2 regions of the Azonexus sp. MM2026_4 genome follow, and region 1 is predicted to be linked to the other one. Evidence: predicted binding sites of a transcription regulator. Region 1 holds the regulator's gene; the other holds the start of a gene.
What was found. The regulator sigma-54, encoded in region 1, starts transcription at its own class of promoters, with help from an activator protein. The targets are predictions, from matches to a motif close to TGGCACGCTTNCTGCTNA.

Region 1 (4,192 bases):
GATGGTACGGATGTTGAGCAGCCCGAGCCCGCGCACCTCGAGGAAATCCCGCAGCATGCCGGGGCAACGGCCCTCGATCGTGGTTGGCGCGATGCGCGCCATTTCGACGACGTCGTCGGCAACCAGGCCGTGGCCGCGGGAAATCAGTTCGAGCGCCAGTTCCGACTTGCCGACCCCGGAATCGCCGGTGATCAGCACGCCCATGCCGAGCACGTCCATGAATACCCCGTGCAGGCTGACCGTATCGGCGAGGCGAGCGGAAAGGTAGATGCGCAGGTGATCGATCACCGCTGAACAATGCTTGGGCGAAAGGATCAACGGCACATCGGCCTGCCGACAGGCTTCGAGCACGAAATCGGGCGGCTTGAGTCCATCGGCAACGATCATCGCCGGCGTCCTGGCCGACAACAGATCGCTGAATAGCTGGCCGAAGCGGCGTTCGCCGATCCGCATCGCCCAGTCGTACTCGGCCTGCCCCATGACCTGCAGGCGTTCCGGGTGAATGATGTTGATGTGGCCGACGACGTCGGCGCCGTAATTGCTCGCCGCCTTCAGTTCGACCCGACGGTCGGCACGCTGGCCGACTACCCAGTTGAACAACAACTGCTCGCGGTTGTCCTGGTACAACTGTTCAAGGCTGATGTGGCGCACGGCGCGGAATCAGGACTTCTTGAACAGGGAGAGAACGGTTGCGACGTCGGGCGCCGCCAGCAGGGCTTCGCGGAAGGCCCGGTCGGAGAAGCGTTGCGCCAGTTCGGAAAGGATCTGCAGATGCTCCTCGGTCGCCTGCTCCGGCACCAGCAACACGAATAGCAGGGTGACCGGGCGGCCGTCCGGCGAATCGAAGGGAATCGGTGTGGTCAGGCGGATTAGTGCACCGGCCGCCTGTTTCAGGCCTTTGATGCGGCCATGCGGGATCGCGATGCCCTGACCGAGGCCAGTGGAGCCCAGCTTCTCGCGAGCAAACAGGCTATCGAAAATCTGCGTCCGGGCCATGCCGAGCCGACCTTCGAAAAGCATCCCGGCCTGTTCGAAAACACGTTTCTTGCTGCTCGCATCCAAATCAAGCAGAACCTGGTCGGCAGTCAGAATGTTGTCTAGGGGGGTCATGGGAAAGTGTTGAAGCAAAAAGACCGCAGCCGGGAATGGCTGCGGTCAGGGCCGGCTTATTCGCCTTCAAGGTGCTGCGACGGTTTCTCACCGCGATGGTGATCCTGCACCTTCTGCTTGTACTTCTGGACCTGGCGGTCGAGCTTGTCGAACATGGCATCGATCGCTGCGTAAAGATCGTCGCCGGCTTCCTCGACATGGATGTCCTTGCCCGGCACGTGCAGGGTAACTTCAGCCTGCTGCTTGAGCTTCTCGACCGAGAGCACGACGCTGACGCCGGTCACCTTGTCGAAGTGACGCAGAACGGGTTCGAGCTTGTTCTCGACGTATTCGCGCAGGGCCGGGGTAACTTCAATATGATGACCGCTGATTTGCAGATTCATTTTTTCTCCTCTCTCTACAGGGTCTTTCGTAAATTGACCGGCGGGATGTTCAACGATTCGCGGTATTTGGCGACCGTGCGTCGGGCAACGACGATTCCCTGCTGGCCTAGTATTTCGGATAATTGACTATCCGACAAGGGCTTCTTGCCATCCTCCGCCGAAATCAATTGCTTGATCAGCGCACGAATGGCGGTGGCAGAACAGGCACCGCCAGTATCGGTGGATACGTGGCTGCCAAAGAAGTATTTGAGCTCGAAAATTCCCCGCGGCGTCGCCATGTATTTCTGGCTGGTCACCCGTGAAATGGTCGATTCGTGGAGGCCGAGCAGGTCGGCAATCTCGCGCAGGACCAGGGGCCGCATGGCGACTTCGCCGTGCTCGAAGAATTGGCGCTGGCGGTCGACGATGGCCTGGGTGACGCGGTGGATGGTCTCGAAACGCTGCTGGACGTTCTTGATCAGCCAGCGTGCTTCCTGCAACTGGCCGCTCAGATTGCCGTTGCCGCGCCGCTGCTTGGCGAGGATTTCCGCGTACAAGCGGTTGATGCGCAGGCGAGGGTAGGCGTCCGGATTGATGTAGGCCGTCCACTTGCCCTTGAGTTTCTTGACGATGACATCGGGCGTGATGTAACGCGCTTCGATCTGCGAATAGCCGGCGGCCGGCCGCGGATTGAGGCTGGTGATCAGTTCGTGGGCGCCCTTGAGGATTTCGTCGTCACAGCCGGTGAGTCGGCGAATCCGCGCAAAATCGCGGGCGGCCAGAAGTTCCAGGTGCTTGTCGGCGATGGCCATGGCCAACGTCCGCTCGGCGCAATCTTCCTCGACCTTGAGCTGCAGCAGCAGACATTCGCGCAGATCGCGGGCGCCAACACCGGTCGGATCGAAGTTCTGGATGTGGCGCAGGGCGATGTCGAGCTCTTCGAGTTCGACTTCGTACTCGGCGGGCAGGGTTTCCCAGAGTTCATCGAGAGGCGTCGCCAGATAACCGTCATCGTCGAGCGCTTCGATCAGGAAACGGACCAGGCTGCGATCGCGTTCCGACATCTGGGTCATTCCCAGTTGCCAACCGAGGTGCTCGCGCAGGCTGACATTGGCTGCGTGACTGTCCTGCGGGTCGTTGTCGTCATCCTCGTCACGCCCGGCGCCGGTGAAGGTACCGGCGTCGCTCGACCAGCGGTCGTCATCGACGTCGTCCGGGGTCATCGGCGGCTCGCCCTGAGCGTCCTCGTGACTTTCCGGTGGGCTTGCCGTCTCTGCCGAGCTTGCCTTGTCCGGCGAATCGAATTGCTGGGCGGCGGCATACGACTCGGTCGGGCCGTCGTCGTCGCGCTCCAGCATCGGGTTTTCCAGCAGATAGCGTTCGATCTCCTGCTGCATCTCGACCGTAGACAGTTGCAGCAGCTTGATCGACTGCTGCAACTGCGGCGTCAGGGCGAGATGTTGCGAGAGTTTGAGCTGGAGTGCCGGTTTCATTGCGGGAATGGTCTGGTCACGTAGGAATCAAAGCCGGAAATGTTCGCCAAGGTATACCTTGCGCACGCTTTCATTGTCGACAATTTCTTCCGGCCGCCCGGAAGCCAGGACGTGACCGGCGTTGATGATCACTGCGTGATCGCAGATGCCGAGGGTCTCGCGAACATTGTGGTCGGTAATCAGGACACCGATGCCGCGATCCTTGAGGAAACGGATGATTTTCTGGATTTCCAGCACGGCGATCGGATCGACACCGGCGAAAGGTTCGTCGAGCAGAATGAAACGCGGATTGGTCGCCAGCGCCCGGGCAATTTCGACACGCCGCCGCTCGCCGCCGGAAAGCGCCGCCGCATTGACATGGCGGACATGGCCGATATGCAGCTCGCTCAACAACTCCTCGAGCCGCGCGGCGATCTCGGTCGGCGTCAGCTTCTGCAACTCCAGCACCGCCTGGATGTTTTCCTCGACGTTGAGCTTGCGGAACACCGATGCTTCCTGCGGCAGATAGGACAGTCCGAGGCGGGCCCGGGCATGCATCGCCTGATGGGTCAAGCGCTCCTCGTCGATATAGACCTCGCCGCCATCGGCAACCACCAGACCGACGACCATGTAGAAACACGTGGTCTTGCCGGCGCCGTTCGGACCGAGCAGGCCGACCACCTCGCCCGACCTGACGGCGAAGGAAACGTCCTCGACGACAGTCCGCGCCTTGTAGCGCTTTTTCAGGTTATGGGCGGACAGGGTGGCTGACGGCAGGCTCATTCGTCTTCGACTCCACGCAGGACATGGCGGATCGCTTCATGGGAAAAGCCGCGATACTGCAGGAAACGCGTCTGTTTTGCACGCTCTTCCGGAGATTCCGGCGGCTGGCCGAACTTCCTGACCCAGATCGCCCGGCAACGTTCCAGCTCGTCGCCGGCCTCCGGTAGCGCCGCCGCGATCTCGCTGTCGCCGATACCGCGCTGCTTCAACTCCTGGCGCAGACGGGCGTTGCCATAGCGGCCGGCACGGGCGACCACCCGTTGCCTGGCATAGCGGTCGTCGGACAGCAGCCCCTGCTGCTCCAGCGCATCGAGCACCGCCAGCAGCGCCTCGCCGGACTCGGCCTGGGCGGCCAACCGGGCATGCAGCTCGGCCCGGCTATGTTCGCGCCGGGCCAATAACTGCAGGGCGCGCTGACGCAGTTCAGTCATCCCCGCCGGACGAACGGGTCGGCTTGAGCACCTT
Region 2 (4,192 bases), 980 kb from region 1:
ACAACGAGACCGGCAACCACCTGCTGCGCACGCGCTGCTACATCGAACTGCTGATGGAAGATCTCGCCGCCCAGCCCGAATTCGCGCCGATGCTGACGCCGCTGCGCCGCAAAGTGATCGCCAAGGCGGCGCCGCTGCACGACATCGGCAAGGTCGGCATTCCCGACGATATCCTGTGCAAGCCCGGCCCGCTGCCGCCGCCGGAATTCGCGATCATGATGAAACATGCACAGATCGGCGCCGATGCGCTGGGCGAGGCGATCGATCGGGTACTGGCCGAGCACGCCAGCCAGCCGCAGCCGCCGGCGGAAATCCACTACGCGCTGACTTTCCTCGAGGTCGCCCGCGAGATCGCCGGCTGCCACCATGAGAAATGGAACGGCAAGGGCTACCCGCGCCAGCTGCAGGGCGAGGAAATCCCGCTGGCGGCACGCTTGATGGCGCTCGCCGACGTCTTCGACGCGCTGGTCTCGCGCCGCCACTACAAGCCGCCCTTCCCGCTCGAGCGGGTGGTCGACATCATCCGCGAGGGCCGTGGCACGCATTTCGACCCACGCGTCGTCGACAGCTTCCTCAAGCAGATCGACGCCTTTGCCGAGATTGCCGGCCGCCTCGCCGACCCCCACCCGGCCGACTGAATGCCGGCGCTTCAGCGCGTCGACAGCGTGACGTCGACAACGCCGCCGATCGCCAGGAATTCGTCCTCGCCCTGCAGCACGCCGGGCAGCAGGCCGCAGTAGAAGAAGATCTTGGTCAGCGGCACCTCGACGGCGAGGATGTAGTCACCGAACTCGCAGGCCCGTTCGCGGCTGCAGGTGAAGGAACTGAGATTGTTGAGCAGCAGGGTGTGGCGGCCGCCCGCGCCGCGCTGCAGGATTTCGTAGTCGGCGACGCGATTGACGCCGCGATACAGGGTGACATGGCGGGCGCCGTTGTGGCGCCGCGCCAGTTCGTACTGGCAGTAGGTGTAGACCAGGTCGAACTGGGCTTCCAGCGCGTTCGTCCCGTACAGGCCGCTGGCCCGCATTTCCATGTAGCGCAGCCAGCTGTCGCCGCCGGCGTCGCGCAGCGGCAGCCCGTGCCAGCGCGGCAGCAGGCCGAAGCGCGATTCGACCCAGCCCTTCAGCACCGCCCCTTCGCGGCTGTCCGAATCGAAACTCCAGCCGCGGATCATGCGCGCGTAATTGGCCTTGGCGCGCCCCTTGCGCCGCCCGGTATAGCCCATCTCCTCGGGCCATTCGAGCTGGAAACGGACGGTCAGGTAGTCGCGGAACACTTCGCCGCGCCGTTCGGCATCGTCGCCGGCCAGCGCCAGGCGACGAAACAGGTCGTGGTGCAGTTCGGCGACGCCGTCGATCAGTAGCGGCGAGGGATGACGCTGGTAGGTCAGGCTGCCCAGCACCACCGCCGGCAGGTTGCAGCGATTGATCGGCAGTCGTGCCTCGCGCGGCAGGCTCGCTTTGTCGTCACCCCGACACAAGCCGCGCTCTTTGTCGCAAACCTGCGCCCCTTCGGGCAACTGCCCGGAAAAATTTTCCATTTAATAATCAGCTATTTGGGTTCTGTCAGTCAACCTGGCACGCTCCGTGCAGAAGGTCAGTCGCGACACTCACCAATCATTTTCAAATCGACTGACAGTTCAAGGAGATTACACCATGGCAAAACTGCGTCAATGCGCCATCTACGGCAAGGGTGGCATCGGCAAGTCCACCACCACCCAGAACCTGGTTGCCGCTCTCGCCGAGTCCGGCAAGAAGGTCATGATCGTCGGCTGCGACCCGAAGGCTGACTCGACCCGCCTGATCCTGCACAGCAAGGCCCAGACCACGGTCATGCACCTGGCCGCTGAAGCCGGCTCGGTCGAAGACCTGGAACTGGAAGATGTCCTGTCGATCGGTTTCGGCGGCGTCAAGTGCGTTGAATCCGGCGGTCCGGAACCCGGCGTCGGCTGTGCCGGCCGCGGCGTCATCACCGCCATCAACTTCCTGGAAGAAGAAGGCGCCTACGACGAAGACCTCGACTTCGTGTTCTACGACGTGCTCGGCGACGTCGTCTGCGGTGGCTTCGCGATGCCGATCCGCGAAAACAAGGCGCAAGAAATCTACATCGTCTGCTCCGGCGAAATGATGGCCATGTACGCCGCCAACAACATCGCCAAGGGCATCGTCAAGTACGCCAACTCCGGTGGCGTGCGTCTGGCCGGCCTGATCTGCAACAGCCGCAACACCGACCGCGAAGACGAACTGATCATGGCCCTGGCCGCCCGTCTCGGCACCACCATGATCCACTTCGTGCCGCGTCACAACGTCGTGCAGCACGCCGAAATCCGCCGCATGACCTGCGTTGAATACGATCCGAGCCACAAGCAGTCCGACGAGTACCGCGCCCTGGCCAACAAGATCGTCAACAACACCAACTTCGTCATCCCGACCCCGGTCGAAATGGAAGAGCTGGAAGACCTGCTGATGGAATTCGGCATCATGGAAGCGGAAGACGAATCGATCGTCGGCAAGACCGCTGCCGAACTGGCCGCCTGATCAGTTGCCCCGGTCCTGCCGCCACGGCGGCAGACCGAATAGTCATCAATACCCACTGTGGCGTCGTGCACAGATAGATGCCGACGCAACGAAAGGAGTTTCACCATGGCAGCGCTCACCCGCGAAGAATCGGCCGCCCTCATTGCCGAGGTGCTGGAGGTTTATCCCGAGAAGGCCAAGAAGGATCGGGCCAAGCACTTGATGATCAACGACAAGGAACTCGAGTCGTCGAAGAAGTGCATCACTTCCAACCGCAAGTCCCTGCCCGGCGTCATGACCATGCGTGGTTGTGCCTACGCCGGTTCCAAGGGCGTGGTCTGGGGTCCGATCAAGGACATCATCTCGATCTCGCACGGCCCCGTCGGCTGCGGCCAGTATGCCCGCGCCGGTCGCCGCAACTACTACGTCGGCACCACCGGCGTCGATGCCTTCTGCGAACTGAACATCACCTCGGACTTCCAGGAACGCGACATCGTCTTCGGCGGCGACAAGAAGCTGGCCAAGCTGATCGACGAAATCGAAATCCTGTTCCCGCTGAACAAGGGCATCTCGGTTCAGTCGGAATGCCCGATCGGCCTCATCGGTGACGACATCGAAGCCGTCTCCAAGAAGGCCGCCGCCCAGATCGGCAAGCCGGTCGTGCCGGTGCGCTGCGAAGGCTTCCGCGGTGTTTCTCAGTCCCTGGGTCACCACATCGCCAACGACTCGGTGCGCGACTGGATCCTCTCCAACCGTGACGGTCAGGCTTTCGAAACCACCCCGTACGACGTCGCCATCCTCGGCGACTACAACATCGGCGGCGACGCCTGGGCTTCGCGCATCCTGCTCGAAGAGATGGGTCTGCGCGTGGTTGCCCAGTGGTCCGGCGACGGCACCCTGGCGGAAATGGAAAACACGCCGAAGGTCAAGCTGAACCTGCTGCACTGCTACCGTTCGATGAACTACATCTCCCGCCACATGGAAGAGAAGTACGGGATTCCTTGGCTCGAGTACAACTTCTTCGGCCCGACCAAGATCAAGGAATCGCTGCGCAAGATTGCTTCCTTCTTCGACGACAAGATCAAGGCTGGCGCCGAAGCCGTCATCGAAAAGTACACGCCGATGATGGACGAGGTGATCGCCAAGTACAAGCCGCGCCTGGAAGGCAAGAAGGTCATGCTGTACGTCGGCGGTCTGCGTCCGCGTCACGTGGTCGGCGCCTACGAAGACCTCGGCATGGAAGTGGTCGGCACCGGCTACGAATTCGCCCACAACGATGACTACGACCGCACGATCAAGGACATGGGCGACGCCACCCTGATCTACGACGACGTCACCGGCTACGAGTTCGAAGAGTTCGTCAAGGCCTGCAAGCCCGACCTGATCGGCTCCGGGATCAAGGAAAAGTACGTCTTCCACAAGATGGGCATTCCGTTCCGCCAGCTGCACTCCTGGGATTACTCGGGCCCGTACCACGGCTGCGACGGCTTCGCCATCTTCGCCAAGGACATGGATCTGACCCTGAACAATCCGTGCTGGAACCTGATGAAGGCCCCGTGGCAGAAGGATGCTTCGGAAGCCGAAAAGAAGGCCGCCTGATTCCGCAGTAATCGTACAACTTACGCCCGTATCCACAGATAGGTGGTGCGGGCGAAGGAGATCAAGATGCAAACCGT

Region 2: nifH (nitrogenase iron protein) is a predicted target of sigma-54. The motif match lies at 1,576-1,593, and genes of this name have one in related genera.

What each region holds. Positions count from the first base shown of each region.
Region 1 is NZ_CM148380.1:2,917,335-2,921,526, forward strand. It holds gene hprK (HPr(Ser) kinase/phosphatase) at 1-651, opposite strand, end outside; gene ptsN (PTS IIA-like nitrogen regulatory protein PtsN) at 661-1,110, opposite strand; gene hpf (ribosome hibernation-promoting factor, HPF/YfiA family) at 1,167-1,493, opposite strand; gene AC0KWY_RS13770 (RNA polymerase factor sigma-54) at 1,508-2,965, opposite strand; gene lptB (LPS export ABC transporter ATP-binding protein) at 2,993-3,727, opposite strand; gene recX (recombination regulator RecX) at 3,724-4,158, opposite strand; gene recA (recombinase RecA) at 4,151-4,192, opposite strand, start outside.
Region 2 is NZ_CM148380.1:1,936,326-1,940,517, forward strand. It holds gene AC0KWY_RS08970 (response regulator) at 1-638, shown strand, start outside; gene AC0KWY_RS08975 (NAD(+)--dinitrogen-reductase ADP-D-ribosyltransferase) at 650-1,540, opposite strand; gene nifH (nitrogenase iron protein) at 1,656-2,537, shown strand; gene nifD (nitrogenase molybdenum-iron protein alpha chain) at 2,643-4,115, shown strand; gene nifK (nitrogenase molybdenum-iron protein subunit beta) at 4,182-4,192, shown strand, end outside.